DNA from 3 places in the Heliomicrobium gestii genome. Region 2 is predicted to be linked to each of the others. Evidence: riboswitches for the same ligand, from Rfam matches in the RefSeq annotation. Region 2 holds a riboswitch; each other region holds the start of a gene.
What was found. Region 2 has a riboswitch for cobalamin ahead of GTO89_RS15110 (sirohydrochlorin cobaltochelatase). Riboswitches for the same ligand answer to the same signal wherever they lie in the genome.

Region 1 (3,204 bases), on a different contig from region 2:
GTTGCATGACGTGGCCTATTCGGAACTGGCCTATGACGGCTATCGTCCTGTCAGCTTCTTGCAAGCGCCGGGGGCCAAAGAGGTGGGTATTGAGTTCCACTCTGTCTCCAAATCCTATAACCTGGCCGGCTGCCGTTTGGGCATGGCTGTGGGCAACCGGGAGGTTCTTGCCGTTCTGGCTAACCTGAAATCCAACATCGATTACGGCGTCTTTAAGGCGGTGCAATGGGCAGCTGTGGCTGCGTTGCGCGGACCGCAGGCCATGGTTGAGGAAAACGCCAAGGCCTACCAGCGCCGGCGTGATGTGCTCGTCGATGGGTTGGCTCGCATCGGCTGGCAGATGGATAAGCCGAAGGCCTCCATGTTCGTCTGGGCGCCCGTGCCAGAGGGATTTGCCTCTTCTTTCGCCTTTGCCGAGGAGCTGCTGCGGGAAACGGGCGTGCTGGTCGTGCCGGGTAACGCTTTTGGTGAGCGGGGCGAGGGGTATGTCCGCATCGCCCTGGTCGTTTCCGAGGAGCGCCTGGCCGAGGCTGTCGATCGGATCGCCAAACGGTATCGTTTCGCCGGTTGATCGAAGTCTCTCTTATGGGATAGTTCGCCTGCCTTTGACATAAAATGGTGATAAGACACAGGCAGGAGGGCGTGGCGTCATGGGAGAAGGAAATCGTGAACCGCTGGAGGCGTTGCAGGATGAAGTGGACTACCTGCGCTCGCGGCTACATCAGTTGAGGCTCAGTCGCCGCGTGTTGATGGCGTTGCTGGAGACGGTGGACAGTGAACGGCGGGACGCCATCGCTCGCCTGGAGGCCGAAAACCGCCGCCTGAGGCGCTCAAGACGGGACGATTTGGAGAAACTATCCCTGATCCGCAGTGACGACAGAAAAGTTCTTTGGATTTGCAGGAATGACTCAAAAGACGGCGAATAATTTTATGTATCACATTACGCATATTCGGGGCAGGCGTCACTCACTGTGACGCAGGGAAGTCGGTGTGAATCCGACGCGGTGCCGCCACTGTGACGGGGAGGGCGCTTCTATGACCACCGGGGAACCGGGAAGGCGAAGCGGTTGATGAACCTGAGCCAGGAGACCTGACTGCCCCCACCGCAAGAACCCGCGCGCTACGGGGGAGGTGACCGGACCGGGGAATGGTCTGTTGATTTCCCAGGTTTGTATTTGTGTCAAATCCCACACCTTGCAAAGGGGTGTGGTTTTTTTATGGGCGGGGAGAGTGGGAACAACTGCGAAAAGGCTACACGACAGGATCCTGCGCTGCCGCTGCGGCCAAGGCGGCGACAGGCTTCCTCTACGGAACGCTTGCCGGGACAACCATTGACGCGACAGAGCTTCCCGCTGATTCGAAGATGCCGATCGACATCCCGCTGCCGCTGGGCGGCCGGTTGATCGTCCAAGCGGAGCGGGTGGAAGAGCAGGCGCCTTCTGTTGCCGTGAGCGAGAGCGTCACCTGCCAGGTGATCAAAGACGGCGGTGACGACCCTGACGCCACCCATGGCTTGGCGATTCGCGTGACCGCCTTGCCTGCGCCGGACGGGATACACATCGACGGGGGGCTGGGCGTCGGTCGGGTGACCAAGCCTGGCTTGGCCATACCGGTTGGGGAAGCGGCCATCAATCCGACGCCGCGCGCCATGATCACCGCCGCTGTGGGGGAAACGCTCCCTCCTGGACGGGGGGTTCGCCTGATCGTCTGGGTTCCTGAGGGGGAACGGGTCGGCCCATCGACATTAAATCCCCGCTTGGGCGTTGTTGGCGGCATCTCCATCTTGGGAACGACGGGCATCGTCAATCCCATGTCAGAAGAGGCCTTCAAACACAGCCTGGAACCGCAGATCGATGTGGCTCTTGCTGCCGGTCACCGGACTCTCCTGCTCACACCGGGTCACATGGGGCGGCGGGGATTGGAGCAGCGGGGAGCGCCCTCAGACGCCGTCGTGCTGACGAGCAACTTCATCGGTCATATGCTGGACGCCTGCGCCCAAAAAGGCGTCCGGGAGGTTCTGCTCTGGGGGCATGTGGGCAAGCTGGTCAAGGTGGCTGGCGGCATCTTCCACACCCACAGCCGGATCGCCGACGGGCGCCGAGAGATCATCGCCGCCCATGCCGCCGTCTGCGGACTGCCCCTTGAACTCGTCAAGGAGCTGTTGGAGGCCAACACGGCGGAAGCGGCGGTGGACCTGCTGACGAAGGCCGGACGACGCAACTTCTTCGATCACCTGGCCGATGTGGCTGCCGAAAAGGCGGCTGAACGTTTTCGCGGAACTGTTTCTGTCATATTCACAGATTTGAAGGGAGAACCGCTAGGGTGGAGTCGTCAAGCAACGCTTCCGGGACTGGACCGGGATTTCCGGTCACCGTCGTCGGCATCGGACCCGGCACAGACGAATATTTGACACCGGCCGCGCTGCAAGCCGTGGAGGAGGCCGATGTGCTCGTCGGAGGTCCTCGCGCGCTGGCGCTTTTTGCCAGATTCAACAAACCAGGCCGGATCATCGACCGCCATCTAAACGAACTGATCGAGTATATCGCTGTTGAGCGGTTATCAGGGCGTGTCGCTGTCCTCGTCTCCGGCGATCCCGGCTATTACAGCCTGTTGCCCCGTCTCACCGGCGCCCTCGGCGCCGAAGCGCTCCGGGTCATCCCAGGACTTAGTTCCTTGCAGATGGCCTTTGCCCGTCTCAAGCTGCCCTGGCAGGAGGCGACATGGAAGAGCATGCACGGTCGCCCTATGGAGGATGTCCTTGCCGCCCTCGACCATGCGGGCTGGGTTGCTTTCCTGACCGATCCGGACCATTCACCGGAAGCCATCGCCGCCTACCTGGATGCTCGGGGGGAGGGGGAGCGACGGGCTTTTGTGACGCGGAATCTTGGCTATGAAGACGAAACCGTCGAAGAGGGTACTGTACATACAATTGCACTCGTGAACACAGGCGCGTACAGGCCGGCTGTGTTGATCGTCCGTGGGGGCGTTGACGCCCGAACGGACCGCCGGGAGGGGATGCAACCGAATCCCCTTCCGGCGATCCTGCCAGGCGACGGTTCGATGGGCTCTTCCCCTTCGATCGCCGCCATCGGATTGCCTGATGACGTCTTCATCCGAGGTCAGGTTCCCATGACCAAATCGGACATCCGGGCGCTCACCCTGGTGCGAGCGCAGATCGGCCCTGGTGATATCGTCTGGGATGTC
Region 2 (3,204 bases):
GATGTAGATAAAAAAAGGACCGCCGAGCAATGTCGTCAACACGCCGACAGGGATTTCCGCCGTCAAGAGGTTGCGCGCCAGGGTGTCGGCCGAGCTGAGCAGGATGGCGCCGAAGAGGGCGCTCGCCGGGATCAGGTAGCGGTTGTCGGGGCCGATGACCATGCGCATCAGGTGGGGCACGATCAGGCCGACAAAGCCGATGATGCCGCATACGGCGACACAACCGGCGGAGATCAGCGAGGCGATGATCAGTAGCGCCGTGCGCACCCGCTCCTCATCGACACCCAAGTGGCCGGCAGTCCGCGCGCCCAAGCTGAGCAGGTTCAGGTCTTCGGCATAGTAGAGGGCCACGGCCAGGCCGGTCGCGACGATGGGCAGGGCGAGCCAGACATGGGGCCAACTGCGCGAGGCAAAGCTGCCCATGAGCCAGAAGACGATGGCGCTCACCTCGTCGCCGGATAGGCTTTTCAGCAGGCTGATGGCGGCGGAAAAGATGGATCCCACGATGACGCCGGCGAGGATCAGGTTCGTCACAGACAGCATCCCATTGATCCGGGCCATGGCATAGACGACAGCCAACGAAAAAAGCGCCCCTCCGAAGGCGAAGAGGGGCAGCGATAACAGGGGCATGCCGGCGATCTGCCAGTTGCCATAGATCGCCAGGGATGCCGCAAAGGCCGCGCCGGAGGAGACGCCTAACGTGTAGGGATCGGCCAGCGGGTTGATCAGGATGGCCTGAAAAATCGTCCCGGCCACGGCCAGTCCGGCGCCGACGAGCATCGCTGTCACCAGGCGGGGCAAGCGGATCTTCCAGATGACCGCCTCCTTCACCGGGTCAACCCCTTTCAGCCACTCCGCCTGTCCAGTGACCTTGGCGCCGATGATCTGGCTGATCTCGCCGGCCGAGACGGAAAGCACGCCGATCCCGGTATAGCCGATCAGCAGCCCGCCCAAGAGCAGCGCCATGGCGACGGTGAGCAGCGCCGCCGAACGGCGGCGCTGTCGGTACACATTCCATAGGTCGTGACGATCCGGTTGGTCTTGCAACGGATAGTTCCTCGCTTACAGTTGATTCCAGGCCTTCTTGAGGTGGTCGACCATGATCTTGACAACGGCGTCATTCTCGCCGAGCCCTTGCATATGGGCTTCTACCACATACCCTTTGGCTTCCAGTTGGCTTTTCCAGGAGTCGGGCTCATCGCCGGCCATGTCGTTTTGGGCGTGATCACCGGCGACGACCATGAACGGCGCCAGCTTCACCTTTTTCACGCCGCTGGCCGCCAGGTCGCGCATGGCATGTTGCAGTTCCGGATAGCCCTCGACAGTGGCGAGCATCACATTCTTGCCCCAGTACTGCTGACGCAGGACGTCATTCATGCAGCCGTAAGCGCTCAAAGCGCGGTATCCGGTGCCATGACCCATCAGCAGCAGCGCTTCCTCGCTGGTGTTTTCCGGGATAAGATTGGCGATGGCGGCGCCGGCGCGCTTGTAATCGTTAAATTCCTGGAGGAGCGAATCGCTCAAGACCAGTTTGTCAAAAACAGGGCCCTCGCTGGTCTTTGTGTCTTGCAGGCTTTTGACGACACTCTCCAGATCGCTGTACTCCTGACCGGGGAAGATATGTAAGGAGTGGACGACCACCTTGTTATACCCGTCATCGCTCAGCTTGGCCAAGGCCGTCATGGGGCTGTCGATGAACACCTTTTGTTCCCGGGCGATCTTCTCGCGAATGATGGAAGACGTATAGGACCAGCGCACCTCTACGCCGGGGAAGGCTTCCTTGACTTTGGCTTCCACATTGTCCAGGGCCACCCGCGCTTCCGGCACGCTCGTGCCGAAGGCGACGAGGAGGATCGCTTTTTTATCGACCTTGACTTTTTCTTTCGCCATCGCCGATGAGGCGCCCATCAGGAGAAAGGACATGGTCAGCAACATCAGGGTGACCAGGGCAGAAATTTTACGCCAGGACTTCACAAAAACCACTCCATTTCTTTTTTACCTTTTCGCGGAGATCAAAAAAACCTTAGCCATACGCTAAGGTTCCATGATCACTCCAGCCGCGATTCTAAAAAAGAAAACGGCACAGCAGACCACCTCCCTATCCTTCGTAGGTCGAACGGCAGCGGAGCAGGCAGGTCTCCTGGCTCAGGTTCGTCGGATGCCTCAGGTCTTCCCAGCTTGCGCCAGTGACTTTGATAGAGGCTCCTCCCCCATACAGTGGCGGGACCGCGCCGGATTTTCACCGGTCTTCCCTTTTAAGACCTGACTTCACGATGACAGTCAGGTCACCATACTCCCTCGTTATGAAATTGTCCATAATCATTATTCGTGACATGATCGCGAAATCCTGCTAATGAAAGGGATATTTATAACGAGAATCAATGGCGCAATTGCGTCTCTTCATTCAGGTCAAGCCACACCTCCGTATAGTGAGCGAATTCATCAGACAACCCGTTGGCTTTAATAAAATCGGCAAAGACCTTGAGCATGTACTCTTGCGACACCTCCTCCATCTCCAGGCGTTTTTGGAGCGCCCTCTGTTCCCTCTCGATTTGCCGGGACAGGTTGTCAACCAGCGCCTTCGTTATGAGATCAAGTTCATCGAGGTCTTTTACCAGGTCTTGATCCCCTGTCTTGGCGATTCGTTCCCGCATGTTTTGGATCAATTTGTTCAAAAACTCCGTTGATGTCATGTCTTACCACCTCCTGATCCGTCTGATCCGCCGGCAGCATTGAAAGAAGCAAACCGCTGCTGGTTACGTCACAAGGAAGGAAAAACGGCCAAGAGACGGGGGTCTCTTGACCGTCTTATCGCATCAGTATTCGATCCCTTGACGGCCCAGCATCCCCTCTTGATAGGGATGTTTGACTTCCGTCGCTTCCGTCACCAGGCTGGCTTTTTCGATAATCTCGGGGGGCGCGTTGCGGCCGGTGATCACCAACTCCACCTGCTCCGGACGCAGTTGAATCAGTTCCAAGGCCTCTTCGAGTGTCACCAGTTCAAAGTAGATGGCATTGGTCAACTCATCGAGAATGACGATATCATACTCTCCGCTGCACAAGACCTCTCGGGCTTTGTGCAGGGCCGCCTGCGCCATCTGGCGATCTTCCTCGGTGGCTTCTCCTTTGCGGATCATGCACTTGTCATAGTCGATCACCGGGCTGCCGTCTTCATGATATTTTCCCTCAAAACAGTCTCTGCCG
Region 3 (3,204 bases), on a different contig from region 2:
ATCTCTTTTGCCATGTCTTCCGATCCGGCGGCCGCCTCGGCTGCCGGACCTACCGGCGTGCCGGCGGCGCTCCTGGTCGACACAAGCCCATCGGGATCAAGGGCCAGCCTCTGTTCCGCCTTCCGGTTCTGCCAGCCCCGCGCCTGGGAAAGGGCGGCGTCGCGCTCGACAGCGGCGGCGAACCCTTTGGCCACGTCGGCGGCATGAGCGGCAATGCGGGCCGAGATGACGCCGGTCCGGACATCCTCCACCGTCGGAAAGCGAACATGTTCCGCTGGGGTGACGTAACAGATCAGGTCGGCGCCGGCAGAGGCGGCCAAGGCGGCGCCGATGGCGCAGGTGATATGGTCATAACCGGGCGCAGCGTCTGTCGCCAGGGGCCCGAAGATGAAGTAGGGCGCCCCTTCGCAGAGCTGTTTCTGCAGTTGAACCGTCGTGTGGCAGTGATGCAGGGGCGCATGGCCCGGCCCTTTTACCATCACCTGCACACCGGCGTCACGGGCCGCCCGGACCTGTTCGCCCAGGATCACCATCTCCTGCACCTGCGCCCGATCCAGCGAGTCGTGGCCCGAACCGGGTCGCAACCCATCGGCCAGGCTGAGGGTCACATCATAACGCCGGCAGATGTCAAGCACTCGGTCAAAGTGGCGGTGAAACGGGTTTTCCTGTTGGTGATGAAGCATCCAGCCGGCCAGCGAAGCGCCGGCCCAACTGACCATATGGGTCAGCCGGCCCTGCCGCCGCGCCAGTTCCAACGCCTTTAAGGTCATCGCCGAGTGCAGGCCAAAGAAGTCGACGCCCTCGGCGGCGTGACGCTCCATGGCGTCAAACATCTCCTCCACCGTTGTGGCAAGAATGCCGCCCCGCCTCGCGTCGCGCCGGCAGGCAAAGACCTCATACTGGGGCAGTGTGCCAACGGGTTTTGTGGATGTCGACAGCACATGCCGGCGAAAGAGGGCCAGATAGTCCTTCAATTCAGCCTCCGGTTCCCGCAGGCGATCGACGCCGGCTCCGATGGACAGATCCAGGACCGCATCTGCCCCTGCCGCCAACAGAACCTCTAGCTTCTTACGCTCTTCCGACTCGGATCCGCCCTCCAGGGGCAGTCCGATAGAAGCGCTGACTTTGGTGCGCAAGCCCTTTCCAAAGGCGACAGCCTGCCGTCTTTCGGCCCGCTTGCGGTTGTAGGGCAAGACGATGGTTCCATCGGCCAGCCCCCGGCGGATCGCCTCGGGCTCCACCTGTTCCCGCTGGGCCGCCTCAGCCATCGCGGGCGTGATCATGCCCTGCAGGGCTGCCTCGCGCTGGGTAATCTCCACTCCGTTCAGCCTCCTTTTTTCTGTCTCCCGACTGTCCGGCAAATAAAAAAAGCCCCCAGATCCATAGCGGATCCGGGGACTTTGCCATCATCCCTGAAGGGTCTCCTTTGCCGGGAAAGAGACCCTTAGACCGTACACAGGCAGGTCTTCTGGCTCGGGTTCCTCGCTGGCTGCGCCTTCCCTCTTGCGAAGTGGCCTCTTGCAGCCGGCTCCCCCATACAGCGGCGGGACCGCCCGGGATTCGCACCCGGTTCCCTATTCTCCCTTGCGGGCACCTGTGAACACTTTATGAAATTGATTGGTTGCGCTTATTATCATAATCGCAACATGTTCGCCTGTAAAGATGGATTTTCCAAAAAAACATCCACAGTTCCAGCCACTCGCAGGGCCTTACAGGGCGTGAAACCCCAAAGCGCAGGCCAGCAACCCCACAATGGCGCTGCCGCCGACGTAAACGCCGCAGCGCAACCATTCCCCGTCCTCGATCAGCCGGACGGCCTCAACGGTGAAGGTCGAAAAAGTGGTAAAGGCGCCCAAAAAGCCGATCTGAAAGACATTTTTTTCGATCGATTGAATGCCTGGGTTGCTTGCTGCATGAGCCGCTGACAGACCAAGCAAAAAGGCACCCGCGATATTAATGAAAAAGGTCGATGGCGGATAAGCCAGGGAAGTCCGTCGCGCGACAGCGACGCCGACGCCATAACGCGCAAGGGCGCCCAAGGCGCCGGCGGCGCCGATCGAAAACAAATCCCACGGCGTCATCGGTCCACCTCCAGCGCAGCGGGACGATTTTCCTTCATCATTCGAGCGCCGCGCGTTCCAAGAGCGCTGACCAGCACACCCAGAACAAGGCTGGACAACACATAGGCCCCCGCCAAGGCAGCCTCGCCCGCCTCCAACATGCGCACGCTCTCGAGCGCGAAGGTGGAAAAAGTGGTGAAAGCGCCCAAAAACCCCGTGGCGAAGCCGAGCCGAAGGGCGGGTTTGATCGCCACTACCTCCATGGCTACCGTCAAAAAGAAAGCGAGCACAAAAGCGCCCAGCAGGTTGATCGTCAAGGTCCCCCAGGGGAAACCGGTCTGATCGGCCAAAGGCGCCATCCATGTTCCCATAAAAAAGCGGGCCAGCGCCCCCAGAAAACCGCCGATCGCCACAGCAATAGCGTTCATCGCCGGTCCCTCCTTAACAGAGCCCGCTTGGCTGCGATCCTTTTTGCGGAGACGCCTTCCATGCACGCAACCCCTTCCAACAGGACCGCCGCCGCCCCACCCGAGGCGATGGCCGCGCTGCCGGCAACTGGGGCAGGCTCATCCCGCCCTTCCCCCTCTTGGGGCAGCACGACTCGCGCCGCTCGGGTCGTCTCAGTCCTTCCCGCCCCGTACGCCCGGTGACGGCCTGTCATCTCCGCCGGTTCCCCCACCTCGACGATGGAGATGCCGCCGTTACCCAGGTCTTTTTTTCGCACCCGGCAGCCCCGTTTCAACCGGAGATACCACAACAGGATGCGGAGAAACCCCTGATGGGAGATGACGACGATCGATCCCCGCTCCCTCGCCACATCCAACAGTTGTGTCCAAGCGAGCCGGGCGCGCCGAAAGGCCTGGTAGAGCGTCTCCTCGCCCTGCGTAAAGGGCCAGGCGTGACGCCACACCGTCATGGCGATGAGCAGACAGAAGGGGATCGCTCGTCGATTCCCGCTGCCGGGAAACTTGGACAGGACGATTTCGCCAAGGCTTTCCATGGTAACCACCTCTGCGCCCCATGCTCGGGCGAGGATGGTCGCCGTCTCCTGGGCTCGTTGAAAATGGCTCGCCACCACCACCGGGACGGGGCGCAGCCTGCGGGCCACCGCCTCGACCTGACCGATTCCCGTCGTGTTCAACCG

Region 1: linked by a shared signal. The riboswitch ahead of cbiD (cobalt-precorrin-5B (C(1))-methyltransferase CbiD) and the one ahead of GTO89_RS15110 (sirohydrochlorin cobaltochelatase) in region 2 are both predicted to bind cobalamin.
Region 3: linked by a shared signal. The riboswitch ahead of thiC (phosphomethylpyrimidine synthase ThiC) and the one ahead of GTO89_RS15110 (sirohydrochlorin cobaltochelatase) in region 2 are both predicted to bind cobalamin.

Annotation. Positions count from the first base shown of each region.
Region 1 covers NZ_WXEX01000010.1:28,359-31,562, forward strand. The annotation lists gene GTO89_RS11920 (LL-diaminopimelate aminotransferase) at 1-571, shown strand, start outside; gene GTO89_RS11925 (translation initiation factor 2) at 651-926, shown strand; cobalamin riboswitch at 941-1,112, shown strand; gene cbiD (cobalt-precorrin-5B (C(1))-methyltransferase CbiD) at 1,178-2,410, shown strand; gene cbiE (precorrin-6y C5,15-methyltransferase (decarboxylating) subunit CbiE) at 2,323-3,204, shown strand, end outside.
Region 2 covers NZ_WXEX01000015.1:48,903-52,106, forward strand. The annotation lists gene GTO89_RS15105 (FecCD family ABC transporter permease) at 1-1,047, opposite strand, end outside; gene GTO89_RS15110 (sirohydrochlorin cobaltochelatase) at 1,063-1,974, opposite strand; cobalamin riboswitch at 2,114-2,309, opposite strand; gene GTO89_RS15115 (hypothetical protein) at 2,379-2,693, opposite strand; gene cobO (cob(I)yrinic acid a,c-diamide adenosyltransferase) at 2,817-3,204, opposite strand, start outside.
Region 3 covers NZ_WXEX01000011.1:51,644-54,847, forward strand. The annotation lists gene thiC (phosphomethylpyrimidine synthase ThiC) at 1-1,319, opposite strand, end outside; cobalamin riboswitch at 1,442-1,613, opposite strand; gene GTO89_RS12815 (fluoride efflux transporter FluC) at 1,710-2,081, opposite strand; gene crcB (fluoride efflux transporter CrcB) at 2,078-2,488, opposite strand; gene GTO89_RS12825 (histidine phosphatase family protein) at 2,485-3,204, opposite strand, start outside.